Linked DNA regions of Marinagarivorans cellulosilyticus. The protein of the gene in region 1 interacts with the protein of each later gene in a pairwise test. Links are inferred from orthologs where the notes say so. Each region holds a gene or a part of one and is shown in the gene's direction. Other genes may lie near its edges.

What was found.
Region 2: the proteins of MARGE09_RS11950 (region 1) and MARGE09_RS09605 interact in binary tests that used the Escherichia coli proteins (3 or more experiments, as listed by UniProt). The link is inferred for Marinagarivorans cellulosilyticus from one-to-one orthologs.

The regions. Positions count from the first base shown.
Region 1 is NZ_AP023086.1:2,986,919-2,996,722, forward strand. Bases 1-2,949 are described here. They hold MARGE09_RS11950 (RodZ domain-containing protein), read left to right. Parts: upstream 1-966; coding sequence 967-1,932; downstream 1,933-2,949. Other genes in these bases: rlmN (dual-specificity RNA methyltransferase RlmN), read left to right, coding at 1-139; pilW (type IV pilus biogenesis/stability protein PilW), read left to right, coding at 171-932; ispG (flavodoxin-dependent (E)-4-hydroxy-3-methylbut-2-enyl-diphosphate synthase), read left to right, coding at 1,959-2,949. Also shown: more of ispG, read left to right, coding at 2,950-3,071; hisS (histidine--tRNA ligase), read left to right, coding at 3,147-4,424; MARGE09_RS11965 (YfgM family protein), read left to right, coding at 4,510-5,271; outer membrane protein assembly factor BamB, read left to right, coding at 5,268-6,479; ribosome biogenesis GTPase Der, read left to right, coding at 6,619-8,142; MARGE09_RS11980 (hypothetical protein), read left to right, coding at 8,715-8,900; MARGE09_RS11985 (hypothetical protein), read left to right, coding at 8,910-9,215; MARGE09_RS11990 (ISAs1 family transposase), read right to left, coding at 9,172-9,804.
Region 2 is NZ_AP023086.1:2,426,108-2,435,953, forward strand. Bases 3,902-6,892 are described here. They hold MARGE09_RS09605 (rod shape-determining protein), read left to right. Parts: upstream 3,902-4,878; coding sequence 4,879-5,907; downstream 5,908-6,892. Other genes in these bases: gatA (Asp-tRNA(Asn)/Glu-tRNA(Gln) amidotransferase subunit GatA), read right to left, coding at 3,902-3,986; gatC (Asp-tRNA(Asn)/Glu-tRNA(Gln) amidotransferase subunit GatC), read right to left, coding at 4,005-4,286; mreC (rod shape-determining protein MreC), read left to right, coding at 6,117-6,892. Outside these bases: sulfate transporter CysZ, read right to left, coding at 1-609; MARGE09_RS09585 (PA4642 family protein), read right to left, coding at 731-1,027; Asp-tRNA(Asn)/Glu-tRNA(Gln) amidotransferase subunit GatB, read right to left, coding at 1,075-2,520; more of gatA, read right to left, coding at 2,532-3,901; more of mreC, read left to right, coding at 6,893-6,989; rod shape-determining protein MreD, read left to right, coding at 6,986-7,468; MARGE09_RS09620 (Maf family protein), read left to right, coding at 7,524-8,141; rng (ribonuclease G), read left to right, coding at 8,217-9,707; MARGE09_RS09630 (YhdP family phospholipid transporter), read left to right, coding at 9,771-9,846. UniProt on the Escherichia coli protein: Forms membrane-associated dynamic filaments that are essential for cell shape determination. Acts by regulating cell wall synthesis and cell elongation, and thus cell shape.

The DNA.
Region 1 (9,804 bases):
TACACGTGGTGACGATATCGATGCGGCTTGTGGGCAGCTAGCGGGTGAAGTCAATGATATTACCCGTAGAAGTGCTCGCTATGGTTTAACCGGTGTTGCATCGGAGGAAGTCGTGAATTTTGTGGGTGGGAATCCTTAATAAAATTAGATGCATGCGAGTAACAATAACGATGAAAGCAATAAGTTTAACTATTAGCATTCTACTGTTGTCCGGCTGTGTTTCCACTGGCGTAACTAAAACGTCCAAAGTGGATCCGGCAAAGGCTATGGATACTCGTATTGAGTTAGGGATGAAATACCTCGATGCTGGCAATCGTGATCAGGCGTTGCGGCAGTTTCTCGATGTATTGGAAGTTGATAAAAAAAATCCCCGTGGTTTGCAGGGGCTAGCCTTGGTGCACCAGCTTAATGGCGAGCCAGAGGCGGCCGAAGAAAACTTTCAAAAAAGCATTAAATATGCGAATAACAAAGAAATTTCTGCGTCCCGTTACACCTATGGTCTGTTTTTGTCTCGCCAAGGTCGCTATGAAGATGCATCGGTTCAATTTGAGGAGGTTGCTAAAGACCTCTCTTACCCTGAGCGCGCATACTCACTATATTTTGCTGGCCGCTGCGCGTTAGAATTGAACAATATCGTGCGAGCCAAAGCGGCATTTACGCATGCTTTAAATCTTCGCTCTTCCATGGCGCCGGCTGTTATTGAACTGGCGGATTTAGCTTTTAAAGATCAGGATTACTCAACCGCTAAGCGCTATCTCGACCGTTATAACAAATTGACAGAGCCTTCTGCACGAAGCTTATGGCTTGGAATCCGTATTGAGCGCATATTTGATAACCAAGACCGTGTATCTAGCCAAGCTCTAGCGTTAAAAAATATGTTCGGTTATTCAAAAGAATACCTTGAATACAAAGCCCTTATAGAGAGCCAATAATGTTTTTATTTACGACTGTAAAAGAGGCATTGTTGTGACCTTGACGCAAGCCAGCGGCCTTACGCCGGGGCAGCAACTTTCTGCCGCGCGAAAGCAACAGGGAAAGACGTTAGTTCAAATTGCCGAGGCGACTCGAATTTTTGAAACCCGTTTAGAGGCGATTGAGCGCGATGATTATTCTGCGGCTGGGACTGCCCCCGCTTTTGTTATTGGTTATGTGAAAACATACGCTAAGCAAGTAGGCCTTGATGGCAAGCCGTTAGTTACTGTTGTAGAGGCGTATTTCAAACAAAAGAAGCTTAGTGAGGAGCAAAATAACCCGGTAGTGGCGCCGCGTAAAAACGTTAACTGGCCGCCATGGGTGGCAACTGCTGTAGCGCTTATTATTTTTATTGGCTTGGGCCAATGGTTTTTTGCGCAGCAAAAAGAAAAAATGGCAGACGACGCTATTGTTGTGAATAACTCTGCCGAGCTTGCACCTTCGCTCAGTAGTGTAAAAGCTTTAGAGCAAAAAGTGCCTTTAACACAGCGCGATGAAAATTTAATGTCTCGCGACTTGGTGGCTTCAGTTGAAGAGAGTAAAGAGCAAGAACCCATCAAGGCTGCGTCTAGCTCGGTTGCGAGTTCGATGGCTATTGCGCCTGATGTAAACAGCGGTAGTCAAAACACTCCTGAAAACATCGTCAAGTCGGAAACTCCTGTAGCGCAATCGGCTAATGCTGAATCAGTATCACTTAAACTGCAGACAGAAGCGTCTTCGAGCGATGTATTAAAATTGGTGTTTACGGCTGATTGCTGGGTCGAGGTAGCTGATGCCAGTGGCCGTAAGCAAGTCGCTAAATTGGCTAAAGCTGGTGATGAAATTCAGCTGCTGGGTAAAGCGCCTTTTGATCTAAAATTGGGTGATGCCGCTGCGGCGACAGGCTTTGTTAATGGGCGCGCCCTAGACTTAACTGCTAGCCCCGGACGCCGTGTCTTACGGATTCAAGTTGGCCCTTAACGGGCCCGTTATTTAAAGAGTTAATTATGCATTGCGATTCCCCTATTGTCCGCCGTAAAACCCGGCAAATTATGGTAGGAAATGTACCTGTTGGTGGCGATGCCCCAATCAGTGTTCAAAGTATGACAAACACTGAAACTTGCGATGTTGCTGCAACGGTTGATCAAATTCAGCGTATTCAAGCGGCAGGGGCTGATATTGTTCGGGTTTCGGTGCCTAGCCTAGAGGCTGCGGATGCTTTTGGCGAAATCAAAAAGCAAGTCACTGTCCCATTAGTGGCGGACATTCATTTTGATTATCGCATCGCACTTAAGGTGGCCGATTTAGGGGTGGATTGCTTAAGAATAAACCCTGGTAATATTGGCCGTGAAAAGCGCATTCAGGCGGTGGTTGATAAAGCCCGCGACTTAAATATTCCAATTCGCATTGGTGTTAATGCGGGCTCATTGGAAAAAGATTTACAAAAAAAATATGGTGAGCCAACACCGCAAGCCTTGGTAGAGTCGGCGCTTAGGCATGTGAATATTCTTCATGAATTGAATTTTGAAAATTTTAAAGTAAGCGTTAAAGCCAGCGATGTTTTTATGGCCGTTGAAGCTTACCGTCTATTATCGAAAGAAATCGACCAACCTTTGCATTTAGGTATTACCGAAGCTGGTGGCTTACGCGCCGGTACGGTTAAGTCGTCGGTAGGTTTGGGCATGCTGTTAATGGATGGTATTGGCGATACTTTACGTGTGTCTTTAGCGGCAGATCCCGTCGAAGAAGTGAAGGTTGGGTGGGATATCCTTAAAAGCCTTAAGCTTCGAACTAAGGGCGTTAACTTTATTGCTTGCCCAAGTTGCTCTCGTCAAAACTTTGATGTGATTAAAACGGTTAATGATCTAGAAAACCGTTTAGAAGATATTACGACGCCGTTAGATGTAGCGATTATTGGTTGTGTTGTAAATGGCCCAGGAGAGGCCAAGGAAGCCGATTTAGGTTTAGCGGGCGGTACGCCAAGAAACTTAGTTTATAAAGATGGGGAGCCTAACTCCAAATTGGAAAATGCCAACTTGGTTGATGACCTAGAAGCTATGATTCGTAAAAAAGCTGCTGAAAAAGAGGCTTTAGAAGAGAATTTAATCGCAAAAGCGTAATCAAAAATTGATCAATATTTTCTTATCCGCTCGGCTAAGCTGAGCAGTGACAAGATAAGTTGTTAAGGTATATCTTTGAAAAAAATACAGTCTGTTAAGGGAATGAATGATTTATTGCCTGCTGATTCACCAGCTTGGCAGTACGTTGAAGCTACAGTTAGCGACGTGTTATCACGCTATGGTTTTAGCGAAATTCGATTTCCTATTGTCGAAAGTACCGACCTTTTTAAGCGTGGCATTGGTGAGGCTACAGATATCATCGAAAAAGAAATGTATACCTTCGATGATCGCAATGGCGATAGTCTAAGTATGCGTCCAGAAGGTACGGCAAGTTGCGTGCGTGCCTGTGAACAACACGGCTTGCTCTACAACCAGACTCAGCGTTTGTGGTACCAAGGCCCTATGTTTCGCTACGAGCGCCCGCAAAAGGGTCGGCTTCGTCAATTTCACCAAATAGGCATAGAAACCTTTGGTTTTGCAGGGCCAGACATCGAAGCAGAGCTGTTGATTTTAACGGCTAGGCTGTGGCGCGAGCTGGGGCTTGAACAGTCGGTTGTACTGCAGATTAATACTCTTGGAGCCAGCGATGCGCGTCAAAAATACCGCGACGATTTAGTTAAGTACCTTGAAGCCCGTAAGAATGAACTCGATGAAGATAGCCAGCGCCGTTTGACCACGAACCCGTTACGTATATTAGACAGCAAGGTTACTAGCACGCAGGATGTTTTAAATGGTGCGCCAGTGCTGCGTGATTATTTGTCACCAGAATCTATAGAGCACTTTGAAACACTAAAAACCTTGCTGGATGCAGCCGGAGTTGCTTATGAAGTCAACCCGCGCCTAGTCCGGGGCTTAGATTATTACAGCAATACGGTCTTTGAGTGGGTAACAACCTCATTAGGTGCACAAGGAACAGTTTGTGCCGGAGGCCGTTACGATACCTTGGTTGAGCAATTAGGCGGGCGGCCTACGCCGGCCTTTGGTTGCGCTATGGGGGTAGAGCGTTTAGTTTTACTTTTGGCGGAACTCAATGCCATGCCAGAGGGTCTTGATGGTCTTGTTGATATCTATGTGGCTGCGGTTGGTAATGTTCAAGCCAAAGCAATTGCACTTGCCGAGCAAGTGCGCGATGCTATGCCGTTTTTACGCGTCGTCGGTCATTGCGGTGGTGGCAGTTTTAAAAATCAACTTAAGCGTGCGGACAAAAGCGGGGCAATGTTGGCTTTGATTGTTGGTGAAAGCGAAGCGGCTGAAGGCTCCGTAACGATTAAGTATTTACGCCGCGATGAGCCCCAAAAGAATGTGCCAGATAGCGATATTATCGGTGAAATCCAAGCCTTGATGGATGTCTAAATCACGGTGACAACAACAAAAAGCCAGCATCGTCCTATATGGCCGAAGGTGGCGGAATAAGAAACAATAAAATTAGGAGAGTCTCGTGTCCGAGCATTTAACAGAAGAAGAGCAAATTGAAGCCTTTAAACGCTGGTGGAAAGAGAACGGTAAATTAACCGTATCGGCGGTTGTATTGGCCAGTGCGGGCTATTTCGGGTTTGGTGCATATCAATCTGCGCAGGAAAAAACTGACCAAGCCAATTCTGGCTTATACGACAAAGTCATTGCTGCGGCAACAGCCCAAGGTGATGCTGCGCTAAGCCCCAAGCAAAAGGCGGGTGTTGTTGGTGCCGCTGAAGCTGTATTAGCTGAAGATAATACGGGTTTATATGCTGATTTATCCCGTTTTCACTTGGCTAAAATGGCGGTAGATGCTGCAGAATACGAAAAAGCAGCCAGCTATCTAGATGCTGTAATTGCTAATAGCCAAACTCAATCTTCAGTTGAATTGGCTACACTGCGCTTAGCGCGAGTAAAAGCGGCTATGGGCAATACCGACGAAGCGCTTGCATTGCTAGCATCATCGCCATCTGATGCGTTCACCGCAGGTTACGCTGAAGCACGTGGTGATGTATTGGCTAGCTTAGGTCGTTTAGACGAAGCTTATACAGCGTTTGAATCTGCGGTTGCTGCATTGGAAGGGCAAGAGTCTAACGGCGGAATGCGAGCAAACATATTAAAGTTTAAAATGGATAACGCGCGTATTGCCACAGCTTCGCCGCTTGCCATTGGCACTAATCCCCATGCGGTTAATCCACATGCTGTAAACCCTCATGCCGCAACACCTGCTGAGGCTGCTGAATGAAGCCATTGGTTCGCTTTGGCTTAGTGGCTTTGGCGCTAAGTTTGTTTGTGGGTTGTACTGCAAAAGATGCTTCCTTGGTTCCTGCTGAGTTAGCCGTTTTTGAATCAACCGCCAGTATTTCCAGTCGCTGGCATGCTTCTCTAGATGGTAACGCGCGGACGATGGGGATAGGCCCGTTTAAATCTGGCCGCGTATACAGCCGTCCAATGTTTGGCGGCAGTAACTACCAACGTTTTTACCTTGCGCAACGCGAAGACACATTATTTGCGGTAACAGGCAAGGGAACGGTTTTTGCGGTCAATAAAAAGAACGGTAAAACCTTATGGCGCTCGTCCGTTAGTAAAGATGTTAGTGCTGGCATCAGCTTACATGGCGATGTGCTTTACACCGCAACAACCAATGGTGACGTATTTGCCTTATCAGCGGAGGACGGCAGCATTATGTGGTCGGCAACTGTCAGTACTGAAGTGTTAGCGCCGCCCCAAAGCAATGGACAAGAAGTTCTTGTTAGCGCTATTGATGGTCGTTTATTTGCGTTAAGTGCGGCAGATGGCGTGCAGTTATGGAATTACGATCATCCACAACCGCTACTTACCTTTCGTGCCCAAGCCTCGCCTTTGTTGCTCGGAACCCAAGCTTTTGTCGCATTCGATAACGGCCAGCTGTTGAGCTTTGGCACCAAAGAGGGCGACCTTCGCTGGTCTGTACGTGTAAGCCAACCTCAGGGTATTACAGAGCTTGAGCGCGCTGTTGATCTCGATGTTACGCCGGTTTCAAGCGGCCCATTTATTCTGTCTGCTGGTGCTAATGGTCGCATTGTTGCTGTTAGCCGAGGTACTGGAAAAATTAGCTGGGCCGAAGATGCTAGCGTTTTTAATGAAATAGCGGTGAATGATGCTGCTGTTTTTTACGTCGATGAAACAAGCCATGTTATTGCCCGCCGGCTAACCTCTGGGCAAGAGCTTTGGCATAGTAAAGACCTACATCGCCGCAATGTTGGCTCGCCTGCGGTTTTGAATAACTTTGTTTTAGCGGTCGATAGCTCAAATTACCTACACGCTTTTGATGCGAAAACGGGTAAGTTTGTTGCTCGACGCTCGTTGCCGGGTAACGGTTATGGTTCCCCAATGCTTGTCGACGATGACACGGTTTATATTCTGGCGGATAATGGCGCCTTGAGTGCGTACCGCATTAGCCCTAAAGAGTAATAGCTTTTACCCCTGTGTAAACTAGTACTTAACTAGGCGATTGCCTAAAAGACCCCTGCACATTGCGGGGGTTTTGTTGTTTTATACTGTTCGAAATATCTGCAATTGTGCAGCTGAACAGACCTAATTGGTTGTCCTTATGATTCCTGTAATAGCTCTTGTTGGTCGCCCCAATGTCGGTAAATCGACGTTGTTTAATCGCCTGACGAAAACGCGCGACGCGCTCGTTGCTAACTTTTCTGGTTTAACGCGAGACCGCAAATACGGAGAAGCAAGCTATCAAGAGCAGCGCTTCATCGTAATCGACACTGGCGGTCTTAGTGGTGATGAAGAGGGCATTGATGCGGCAATGGCAGATCAATCGCGTCTCGCTATCGAAGAAGCCGATTTGGTTTTGTTTTTGGTGGATTGCCGTGCGGGTTTAACTGCCTCTGATGAGCAAATTGCGAGCTTTTTACGCCAACGCAGTAAGCCCGTTATGTTGGTGGCCAATAAAATTGATGGTTTAAATCACGATGTAGCGACGGCGGCCTTTTACGAGTTGGGTTTAGGTGAGGTGCATGGTATTGCGGCTGCACACGGCCGTGGCGTGACTCAATTGCTGAGCGATGTTTTCGACACTTTGCCAACCTTGGCTTTGGCGTCGAATTCTCCGGCAGATGAGATGGCTCTCGATACTACCGAAGGAGAGGGTTTACAAACAGAGCTAGTAGAGCACGAGTTAGCTCCGTCAGAAGATGCTCCTATTGCTAAAGGCATTAAAATCGCGATTGTTGGTCGGCCAAACGTTGGTAAATCGACACTAGTAAACCGAATGCTAGGTGAAGACAGGGTGGTGGTATTTGATATGCCGGGCACTACGCGTGATAGTGTATATATCGATTACGAACGTTTTGGTCAGATGTATACCATTATTGATACCGCAGGTATTCGGCGGCGTAAAAACATTACGTTGGCGGTCGAGAAATTCTCGATTGTTAAAACCCTACAAGCCATTGCTGATGCTAATGTGGTTATTTTAATGATCGACGCCGAAGAAGGCATAGTAGATCAAGACCTGCACTTGATGGGGCAGGTTATTGATGCGGGTCGCGCACTTGTAGTGGCATTGAACAAATGGGACGGCCTAGAACAAGAGCATAAAACCTACGTTAAAAGTGAGCTAGAGCGCAAGCTGAGGTTTATTGATTTTGCCGACTTCCATTTCATATCAGCGTTGCACGGTACAGGGGTGGGGCATTTATATGAGTCCATCGAAAAGGCTTATCAGGCCGCGACTGACAAGTTATCTACCAATTTCCTAACGCGTATATTGCAAGGCGCTGTGGCAACGCATCCACCGCAAATGGTCAATGGCCGTCGTATTAAACTGCGCTACGCCCACCCAGGGGGCAACAACCCGCCTATTATTGTTATTCACGGCAATCAGACGGACGCGGTGCCCGCGCACTATACTCGCTACCTCGAAAAAGCTTTCCGCAAAGCGCTAGACTTACACGGCACGCCTTTGCGAATTCAGTATAAGTCGAGTGAAAATCCGTTTGAGGGCCGTAAAAATAAAATGGCGAAAACCCCCGCCGACAAAAAACGCAGGGTAATGACAATAGCTAAAAAAGGAAAGGCAGGCGCAAAACCTAAATCTGGTCGTGCTAAGAAAAAGTGAGAGCGTTATTGTATTGCTGATTAACGCTCGGATTGTTTGATTGCTTGGTGGCGCTTCGGATGTTTGTGTTACCTATTTTCTTGGCAGAGCGTTACTGCATCATTTCTCACGCAGTTTTCTTCTAGCATCGAGCAACTTCGACAGGAAAATGTATGGGTTGCAGTGGGTGGCTTTACTAGATATAACTCCATTACGGCTACCAATTCTTTTTAAATACATTTGATAGCATTTCGGCTTTTTTAACGTTTAACCTTTCAATGGCTTAACAGAATACTTCTTGGTGGTTATAGCAAGCATCATTTCAATAGCGCATATGGAGATGGCGATGAGGTTGATGCTTACCATTTCGTATTGTTGGTTAGTCAAAAGTTTCCAATAGCTAGCGCCTTTTCACCAAGTTAGAATGCAGCTTGGCTGACGACGCTAATTGAATCGAGCCAGATACTTATACTGCTTAGAGGGCGTAATGGCGGAGAAAAAGGCCTTGCGGCGCTAAGCTAGCGCCATAATGAGTGGTTAAATTGCGCCAAGTTTTGGTTATGGCGTTGCTATTCAGTGTGGTTTAAATACCTGTGCTAATAACAGTGTTCGTAGCGGCGGAGTCTGAAAATAATGCGGGCATGGACTACCGACTGGTTGATGGTGTTGTGATAAAGGCCGATTATCAAATTGGTCAGAGTGATAATCTAAGTGACAGCCTTAGCATATGTATTGATTGGTCTTCTTGGGACCGCGAAGAAGGCTTCGTTGTTTGTTAGGTGTGGCGTATGGGTGTTATGACGTTTATCAAAAGTATCTGGGTTGTTTTAGCGGTTGTAAGTACCCTTGCATTGGTTATTTTGCCGCAGGCAGCAGTTGCCGATACGGTTTCTAAGCAAGCGGCATTTTTAAACCAAGTATTTAATAACGAACCTGTCAGCAAGCCGCAAACGCTCTGGCTAACAAAGGGCGTCAAGCAGGAGCTAAAAGGTTTGTTTGACTATGAAATTGGTGTTTTAAGGGTGCGCTATCAGGGCCTCCTAGCAATAATTAGACAGACAGTAGAATTTTTGCCCTATAGTCATCATCAATAGCGGAGGCCATGACTCGGTGTTTTAATCTGCGCTTACTCGTATCGTTAACCTTTAGCAGATTCATGCAAAACCTTTTTATAACAGCCATTGCAGCCGCTCCAGATGCGAGCCTACATTCATCCTCTTTAAAGGTAACATCGAGTTGCCAGTGTAAATTATTTTCAACTCCCCAGTGACTTCGAACTGCATCGGCCCCGCGTTGCGCGTCAACGGCCAAAGAGCTTAAATACCAAGAAACTTCTGATGATTCTTTTTCGCCTTTTATTGTATTGCGTTCAACACGAATCAGTGAATTAGCATCACACCATTTTCTCGCTGAATTAACCCAGTCGCTAATTTCTACATGATGCGTTTTTCTTTGCTCAATTCGACCATGACCTTTATCGACTTCTTCATAGGTGTCATGGGTTATGTTGGCAAAGTCTTCGCGTATTAATTTGTGGTAATACGCTTCTATTTCAGCACGTAACGCCTTTTGGTTGTCTTTTAGTTGGAGCACATAATCGCCTCCCCCACTGCGAATTTTATCGGCTACTTTTACTTGGCAGCCCATTGCATCCGTTGTAACAATGGCACCGTTAATATCGAT
Region 2 (9,846 bases), 560 kb from region 1 along the record:
CATGCGCTTGCGCATTGGGCCAAAATCGAGCTGGTTGTTATCGCAGGCGTAGTCAACATATTGAATAGCCATGCACCAAGATCCCCATAAGGCTGCAACCACGGGCACGAGGGGGCTTGTAATGCCAACAAGGCCTAGCAATATCAGCACGAAAAAGACAAAAATACCTCGCCCAATAAAATAGAATATTTTGCGTAATTCTCGGCCAATAACACGCGGTATCATCTGGCCGATGGGCTCGTCGGCCATTTTTTTACCTGTGACTAGCTCTTCGGTTTTTTGTGCTAGCAGACCATAAAAGGGGGCGGCCACAATATTGGTGATGGCATTAAATAGGTAGCCGTAGCACAGCAATAGTATCGCCCCGACCAATATCCACATTAACCATTTTAAAAAGTGCAAAAAGCTGGGAACCTTATCAAGCATCCATTCCATGCCACTATTAAAGTAGTGGAACATGGTTGCCGTAAGGGTAAAGAAAATAATCAGGTTAATGATTAAAGGTACGAGGATGTAAAGCCTTAGCTCTTTGCGCCACAGCAGGTTAACACCTTCTATATAGTAGTTGACACCAGTGGCAAGGTTGTTATTTGGCAACGTTTTTATCATGGGGTACTCCGTAAAATACGCTACAAAAAAGGCGTTAATACCTCTACGCTATCATTAAGTTCGTAGTGATATTAACGCCTTTATCTTGCGAGCGGTTAGCGCTTGAATTAATTGCCCGTGATCACTTTGCGCCTGCTGCATTTAAGGCTGCAAGGTAGTCGCTGCCCTGACGGTGGCCAGCAATAATCTGTGGCATTGTTTTGCCTGTAGGACCTACAGCGTTTATGTTGCGCCCTGCAGCTACAAAAAATTGTACGAAGGTTGCAAAGTTTTCCTGGTGCATGCCCCGGTAGGCAACCTCTATGCAGTGATAGTCAGCATCTATGCCAGCTGGTGCTTGTACATCTAGAAACGATTTGATGCGTTCGTCATCAAACGTTTCACCTAAGACTTTTTGTTTATCTTTTTTTAAGCTCATAATCTTCTCTCGTAAATACTCGCCGTTTGTGCGTTAAGCTTTGGTTATTAGCCGTTAAGCTTGTTGACCAGTAGTTCGTTCAATTGTTTGGGGTTTGCTTGGCCTTTGCTGGCCTTCATGCATTGTCCGACAAAAAATCCGAGCATTTTGGGGCGCTTATCGTCGGCAGCTGCACGGTAGTTATCAACTTGCTTTTGATTGTTGGCGAGCACTTCGTCAATAATCTTTTCGAGTGCGCCGCTATCGCTGACTTGCTTTAAGCCTTTAGCCTCGATAATAGTATCGGCATCACCTTCGCCGGCGGCCATCGCTTCAAATACGGTTTTAGCCATTTTACTGTTGATGGTGCCATCGTCGATGCGAACAGTGAGGCCGGCTAAAGCTTGTGCTGATACAGGACAGCTAGCAATGGTAATCTCTTCGCGATTTAGCAAAGCGGCAATTTCACCCATTACCCAGTTAGCGGCTAGTTTTGGTTGCGCGCCAGCGGCTACCGCAGCATCAAAATAAACTGCTGTTGCTACATCACTTGTTAGCACCTGTGCATCGTAATCGGATAACCCCATGTCTCGGGTGTAGCGTACGCGCTTATCTTCGGGTAGCTCGGGCATAGCCGCTTTTACTTCAGCTAAGAACTCATCACTAAGCTCTACTGGCAATAAATCGGGACAAGGGAAGTAGCGGTAATCGTTGGAGTCTTCTTTGCTGCGCATGGCGCGGGCTTTTTTAGTATCGCCATTGTAAAGCCGTGTTTCTTGACGAATTTCGCCGCCGCTTTCAAGCACGCTGATTTGACGCTCAACTTCTAGCTCGATGGCCTCTTCCATAAACTTAAATGAGTTAAGGTTTTTGGTTTCGGTTCGGGTGCCCAGTTTTTCTTCACCTTTAGGGCGAATGGAAATATTGACATCAAAACGCAAAGAGCCTTGCGACATTTCGCCGTCACAAATCCCTAGTGCCACTACTAAACCGTGCAGCTTCTTTGCAAAGGCAACGGCTTGGTCAGCATTGCGCATATCGGGTTCGGTAACAATTTCGATTAAGGGCGTGCCGGCGCGGTTAAGGTCGATACCGCTCATGCCGTGGAAATCTTCGTGTAGCGACTTCCCGGCGTCTTCCTCTAAGTGTGCGTGGTGAATGCGCACAGTGTGAGTGCTACCGTCGTCGAGCGCGATTTCCATTTTACCTGCGCCAACAATAGGGGCGTCTAGCTGTGTGGTTTGATAGCCCTTGGGTAGGTCGGGGTAGAAGTAGTTTTTGCGTTCAAAAACAGAGGTGCGGCCAATTTCAGCATCAATAGCTAAGCCAAACATTGCGGCGTACTTAAACGCTTGGCGGTTGGGTACTGGCAGTGTGCCGGGCATGGCTAAATCAATCGCGCAAGCTTGGGTGTTGGGCTCGGCGCCGAATTCGGTGCTAGAACCTGAAAATATTTTGGTTTTGGTGGCCAATTGAACGTGAATTTCAAGGCCGATAACGGTTTCCCATTCCATAGTGCTTTGCCTTATTCGTAGTTGGCCGGTGCCAGTGTATGGAAGTTAGTCGCTTGCTGGAATTGATGCGCAGCGCCTAGCATTTTTGCTTCGGCAAAATAATTGCCAATAATCTGCAAGCCCACGGGTTTTCCGTCGACTAAGCCGCAAGGCACGGACATACCGGGTAGGCCAGCAAGGTTGGTTGCAATGGTGTAGATGTCTTCAAGGTACATAGCTACAGGATCTGCACCTTTGCTGCCAAACTCAAAGGCCGGTGTTGGAGAAGTGGGGCCAATAATGAGATCGACATCGTTAAATGCAGCAACAAAATCTTGTTGTATTAAGCGGCGGGCTTTTTGTGCTTTGGCGAAGTAGGCGTCGTAATAGCCGGCGCTTAGAGCATAGGCACCGACCAATATGCGGCGCTTAACTTCGTCGCCAAAGGCTTCGCTGCGCGAGCGACAATAAAGGTCGTCTAAGTCTTGTGGATTTTCACAGCGGTAGCCGTAGCGCACGCCATCAAAACGGGACAAGTTTGCAGAGCATTCGGCCGGAGCAATCACATAGTAAGCCGGCACTGATAACCCAGTGTGCGGCAGCTTGATGGATTTGGTCGTTGCGCCCAGCTTTTCGAACTGTGCAATAGCTTCGCGTACACATTTTTCAGTTTCGGGGTTTAAGCCTTCACCGAAATACTCATCGGGAATACCAATGCGAAGGCCTGCGAGTGGTTGGTTCAGTAAACGGGTGTAATCATCTACCGGCTCGTTAACGCTGGTGGAGTCTTTGGCGTCGTAGCCAGACATAGTGCCAAGCAACAATGCAACATCTTCTGCGCTGCGAGCCATTAAGCCGGCTTGATCTAAGCTGCTAGCAAACGCGATCATGCCGTAGCGCGAGGCGCGGCCATAAGTGGGTTTAAGGCCTGTGATGCCGCACAGTGCGGCCGGTTGCCTAATAGACCCCCCAGTATCTGTTGCCGTGGCTGCTGGAGCCAAACGTGCTGCTACCGCAGCGGCAGAGCCACCTGATGACCCACCTGGTACGCAGTTAGTGGCCCAGGGGTTTTTAACGGGGCCGTAGTAGCTGGTTTCGTTGGAGGAGCCCATAGCGAACTCGTCCATGTTTGTTTTACCTAAACAAACAACGCCTTGCTGTTGGTAGTTGGCCACAATGGTTGCGTCGTAAGGGGATATAAAATTATCCAACATTTTCGAGCCGCAGCTTGTGCGCACGCCTTGCGTACAGAAAATATCTTTGTGCGCGATGGGTAAACCACACAGCGCGGGGGCATCGCCTTGTGCAATGCGGGCATCAGCGGCTTTGGCTTGGGCTAGGGCTTGTTCTTCAGTGACGGTAATAAAGCTATTTAGCTCGCCATCGTGGCTTTTTATTCTGTCGAGAAAAAATTGCGTAAGCTCGACACTGGATACAGCTTTGCTTTGCAGCTGCTTTACCAGTTGAGCAACAGTTTGGTTATGCATGCGGGTATCCGTTGTAAGTTAGTCGATGACTTTGGGGACAAGGTAAAGGCCATTTTCGGTGGCAGGCGCAATAGCTTGCATTTGTTCGCGCACATTGGGCTCGCTGACCTCATCGGCGCGTAAAATTTGTACGGCATCTAATGGGTGCGCCATAGGTTTTACGTCGTTGGTATCGGCGGCAGCTAGTTGGTCGACTAATGCCAAAACATTGCTAATGCTGGTGGCCACTTCGTCGGCTTTATCGTCGGCAATTTGCAAGCGCGCTAGCTTTGCCAGTTGTTGAATGTCTTCTCGGTTCACGAGGATCTCCGCTTACGGAATAAATAAAAAGGCATGGTGAGCCGCATTGGCGTAAAATGCTCGCCATTGCTGCCCTAACCGTTAAAACCTAACCGTTAAAAATAGGCGCGCTAAGTTACCACATTTGCGCCTTGCCCTAAATCCCTTGCGTTGCTAGAGTGCCATCCAACTTAAAAGGGGCTCAATAAAGCGGCTTTTTAATGTTGTTGTGCAGCCATATTGCTAAGAGTGCAATCACAATTGAATGTTTTTTGTGCAGTACTTTAGTGTTGCACTGAAGCGGCAAGTGATAAAGTTTCTTCATATATTCAAAAGTTTTAACACGAGCGCAAAACTAAGGCCTACTATATAAGCAGGCTGTCTATATTTTGTTCTTTGTGGTGGGTTGGCAAATAAGACAGTAAGGTCTTGATACGGCTTTTTGGATGTGAAGGCTTGCACACAACGCGGCGCAAATGGGTACCGCAAAAATTTATAGCGTGTCCGAGGTTGTATGTACGGGCGTTTGAGTAGATGCATGTCTAAAGGGCTGCATTGCGCACATTACAGTATTCTCAGTATATGAGACTTTCTTAAAAAGGTTTTCGTCCACATGTTTAAGCGTTTACGCGGGCTGTTTTCAAATGACCTATCCATCGATTTGGGTACGGCAAATACACTTATTTTTGTCCGCGAACGCGGCATTGTTTTAAATGAACCTTCTGTGGTTGCTATTCGCAACCACAATGGCCAAAAGCGCGTAGAGGCGGTAGGCATGGCTGCAAAACGCATGCTTGGCCGCACGCCCGGTAATATTATGGCTATCCGCCCCCTAAAAGATGGCGTTATTGCCGACTTCCAAGTGACCGAAAAAATGCTTCAGCACTTTATTAAAAAGGTCCACGAGCACGCTTGGTTGCAGCCTTCACCACGAGTATTGGTGTGCGTACCGTGTTTATCAACAGAAGTTGAAAAACGCGCAATTCGCGAGTCGGCCATTGGTGCTGGCGCGCGCGAAGTACACTTGATCGAAGAACCTATGGCTGCAGCAATAGGTGCCGGCTTAAATGTAGAAGAAGCAACGGGCTCGATGGTTGTTGATATTGGTGGCGGTACAACAGAGATCGCGATTATTTCACTTAATGGTGTTGTTCATTCTGATTCTGTACGCATTGGTGGTGACCGTTTTGATGAAGCCATCATTAATTTTGTGCGTCGTAAATACGGTAGCGTGATTGGTGAGGCAACGGCGGAGCGCATCAAAAAAGAAATTGGCTGCGCCTTTGCAGGTAGCGAAGTGCTCGAAATTGATGTTCGCGGCCGCAATCTTGCCGAAGGTGTACCGCGTAGCTTTACGTTAAACAGTGACGAGGTGCTAGAGTCTTTACAGGAGCCGTTGGCGGGAATTGTTCAAGCGGTTAAAAGCGCCTTAGAACAGTGCCCACCCGAATTGGCCAGTGATATTGCCGAAAGCGGCATCGTGATTACCGGCGGCGGCGCGCTATTGCGTAGCATTGATCATTTGTTGATGGAAGAAACTGGCTTGCCTGTAGTTATTGCTGAAGACCCGCTCACATGTGTGGCTCGCGGTGGCGGTAAAGCCATGGAACTTATGGACAGTCGAACTATCACCCTATCTTAAGAGTGGCGTAATTCGCGAATCCTGTTGATAAAAAACGCGAAAAGCCAATAACAGTCGCTAAGTGTGCTATTTTCGAGCACCTGAGCTATGGTGTTAATGATAATGAATGTTGTTAATACCTTCAGTCTTTGCCTTTTGGCGGCGAGGCTGGGATTTGTTAAGGCCTATTTCTAAGCTGCTAAGTTAAAGAGGGCGGTACCATCAAGCTGCTGTTTACCAAAGGACCATCATTGGGCGCCAAAATGGCTGCGCTCTTTGTGGTTTCTGCTGTGCTTGTTGCACTGTTTGTCACCACGCCGTTTTTGGAAGGGGCGCGTAATAAAGCGGTGGGCTTGGCAGCCCCCCTTTATCATTTAGCCGACTTGCCGCATAACTTAAGTGAATGGAGTCGAACACGCTTAATTGGTCGCGATAAACTGATTCAAGAGAATGAATCGCTGCGCAGTGAATTGTTAGTTCATCAGCGCAAATTACAGCAGCTTGCATTCCTCGCAGCAGAAAACACCCGCCTTCGCCAACTGCTAAATTCAGCCGATACGCTTAATCAGCGAGTCTTGGTGGCTGATCTTATAGGGGTGGCACCTGACCCTAACATTCATAAAGTCTTTATTAATCGCGGCACGCGGGATGGCGTTTATGTCGGCCAGCCTGTTGTTGATGCTTCTGGCTTGATTGGCCAAGTGGTGAATGTATCGTCTTCTAATAGCAGCGTGTTGTTGATATCTGATACTAGCCACGCCATTCCAGTGCAAATTAATCGCAACGGCGTGCGCTTGATAGCAGAAGGGCGTGGCAGCGTCTTTGAGCTAGGCTTGCGGCATGTTTCTAGTACGCTAGATATTAAAGAAGGCGACTTATTGGTCAGCTCTGGCTTGGGGGATATTTACCCCGCTGGTTATCCTGTCGCTACCGTTGAAAAAATCGTCTACGACCCTGGTAGGCCGTTTGCCGATGTTGTTGCTGTGCCTATGGCCCAACTCAACCGAAACCGCCATGTACTGCTTGTTTTTGCGCAATCTTCTAAAGTGTCTTTTGGTGCCGGCGATGCTGATGTTTCATCCGAAGTGCAAACGCCGCCATGAGTGACAACATTGGCTACCTTCCTTGGTTGGCGGTGACGGTATTTGTAGGCTTGATGCTAAGCATTTACCCGTTACCCGCCCATTATGCTTGGTTTCGCCCAGAGTTTCTGGCGTTGGTGTGCATCTTTTGGGCTGTCTTTTGCCCGTATCGTTTTGGGGTTGTGATGGCTTGGTGCATTGGCCTTCTGCAGGATATTGTTGTGGGCGATGTGTGGGGTGCACATGCTTTGTCGTTAGCTTTTATTGCGTACTTATGTTTGTGTTCCTACCAGCGTTTACGCAGTTATCGACGAGGCCAGCAAATGCTATGGGTATTTGTATTGGTTGGCATTCACGAAGTGTTTGTTAATTGGGTTCAGGGGTTAAATGGTTATGCTGCGCCAGTGGTCATGATTATATTACCGACACTCATTACAGCATTGTGTTGGCCGTTGGTGGTTGGTTTACTTAAGCCCACGCGTAATATCTGGCAGGGGTAGTGGCTTACAGCCTGTGCATGCGAGCCTTAACGCGATAAAAATAAGAGAACGTTTTATGCAAGCGAATGGTGCTGCCAAGCCCAAATTATTCTTAGCCTCAAAATCGCCGCGTCGCGCCGAGTTGCTGCAGCAAATAGGGGTTCCTTTTGAGGTCTTGAGTATTGATGTGCCAGAGCATCGCCAAGAAGGTGAGGCGCCGGCAACCTATGTTGCGCGTTTAGCGCGCGAAAAGGCCCGCGCTGGTGCAGCGCTAGTAAATGGGTGCGCTGTGTTAGGTGCCGATACCATTGTAGAGTGCGCAGGCCACGTGTTGGAAAAACCCCGCGATCAAGCCCATGCCGCTGAGATGTTACATTTATTGAGCGATCAAACGCACCTTGTGCATACGGCTGTTGCTCTTTGTTGCAATGAGCAGCTATATACCGATTTAGTCACCAGCAAAGTGACTTTTCGAGCGTTATCGAGTGATGAAATAGCCCGTTATTGGCTTACCGGCGAGCCTGCTGATAAAGCCGGCGGTTACGGTATTCAAGGTTTAGGGGCTGTTTTTGTTCAGCACTTAGCTGGAAGTTATTCAGGGGTAATGGGTTTGCCCATCGCTCAAACTCAGCAGCTGTTGGCATCGTTAAATATAACGTGCTGGCAACCGGATGCTAGCACTGCGTTAATGTGAACATTGCCTTGTATAAAGTATCAAAAATAGCGATGCACTGTAAAAACGCACTGCCAAATTAATAGGAGAGCCGCAATGAGAGATGAAATATTAGTCAATTTTGGCCCAACAGAAACGCGCGCGGCGTTAGTTGAAAATGGTGTGGTGCAGGAAATTTACATTGAGCGCACACAAAAGCGAGGCATTGTTGGCAACATTTACAAGGGTAAAGTTGTACGGGTTTTACCGGGTATGCAAGCTGCTTTTGTTGATATTGGCTTAGAACGCGCGGGCTTTATTCATGCTGGCGATATCTCTTCTCAAAATACCGACCCTGCCAGCGACAGCGCAGATACTAAAAACAGTGAGCCTGCTGATATCCGCACCTTATTACGCGAAGGCCAGCAAGTGTTGGTACAGGTTACAAAAGACCCTATCAGTACAAAAGGCGCAAGGCTTACAACACATATCTCTGTTTCGGCGCGTTATTTGGTGTATATGCCCAGCAGTGAACATATTGGTATCTCTAATCGAATTGAGGATGCGGCCGAGCGCGAGCGATTAAAAGCGGCGGTTAGCGAAATTACTTCAGAGTACAAAGAGCAATACGGCGGTGGCTTTATTGTGCGCACTGCTGCTGAGGGTGCCTCTACCGAAGAGCTAAAAGCCGATATCCCTTTTGTATATAAGCTTTGGCATAACTTGGCAGAGAAAATAAAAACCACCAAAGCGCCTAAACTTGTCTACGAAGATTTGCCGCTGTACATGCGCACTGTGCGCGATTTAATGCAACCCTCTATAGAAAAGGTTCGTATCGATTCGCGTGAATCACTGCAAAAAATGGAGAACTTTGCCCAGTACTACGCGCCAGAAATTGGCGGCCGAATAGAGCATTACCCAGGGCCTCGCCCCATTTTCGATTTGTACGGTGTTGAAGACGAACTTAAAAAAGCGCTCGAAACCCGCGTGCCTTTAAAGTCTGGCGGTTATCTTATTGTTGAGCAAACCGAGGCTATGTCTACTATTGATGTAAACACTGGCGCTTTTGTTGGGCATCGAAACTTAGAAGAAACCATTTTTAAAACCAATTTGGAAGCGGCTTCTGCTATTGCGCGTCAGCTACGTTTACGCAATTTAGGTGGCATTATCATTCTTGATTTTATTGATATGACAGATGCCGAGCACCAGCGCCAAGTTTTAAGAACGCTAGAAAAGCACCTAGAGCGCGATCGTGCAAAAACCAATGTTATGGGGGTCTCACAGCTAGGTTTAGTTGAAATGACGCGCAAGCGCACAAGTGAATCGCTAGGGCAAATGCTATGTGTGCCTTGCGCTGTTTGCAATGGTCGTGGCGTTTTGAAATCAGCAGAAACTGTGTGTTATGAGATTTTTCGAGAAATATTGCGCGAAGCGCGTAATTACGACGACACAAAATTATTAGTATTGGCCTCGCAGGTTGTTATTGACCGCCTGCTGGATGAAGAGTCCGACAATGTTGCTGATTTAGAGCTGTTTATTGAGCGCGCAATTCAGTTTCAAGTCGAGGCGCTTTATAACCAAGAACAGTACGATATTGTATTGGTGTAGTGTTGATGTGATGTACAAAATAAAAACGGCTATACAGAAAACACTTACCAATAGGGGGCTGCGTTGAAGTTAGTATCGCGCCGCTCGCTGCAAACGTTTGTGCGCATTGTTTGGGGCACTACGGTTTTTCTTGTTATTT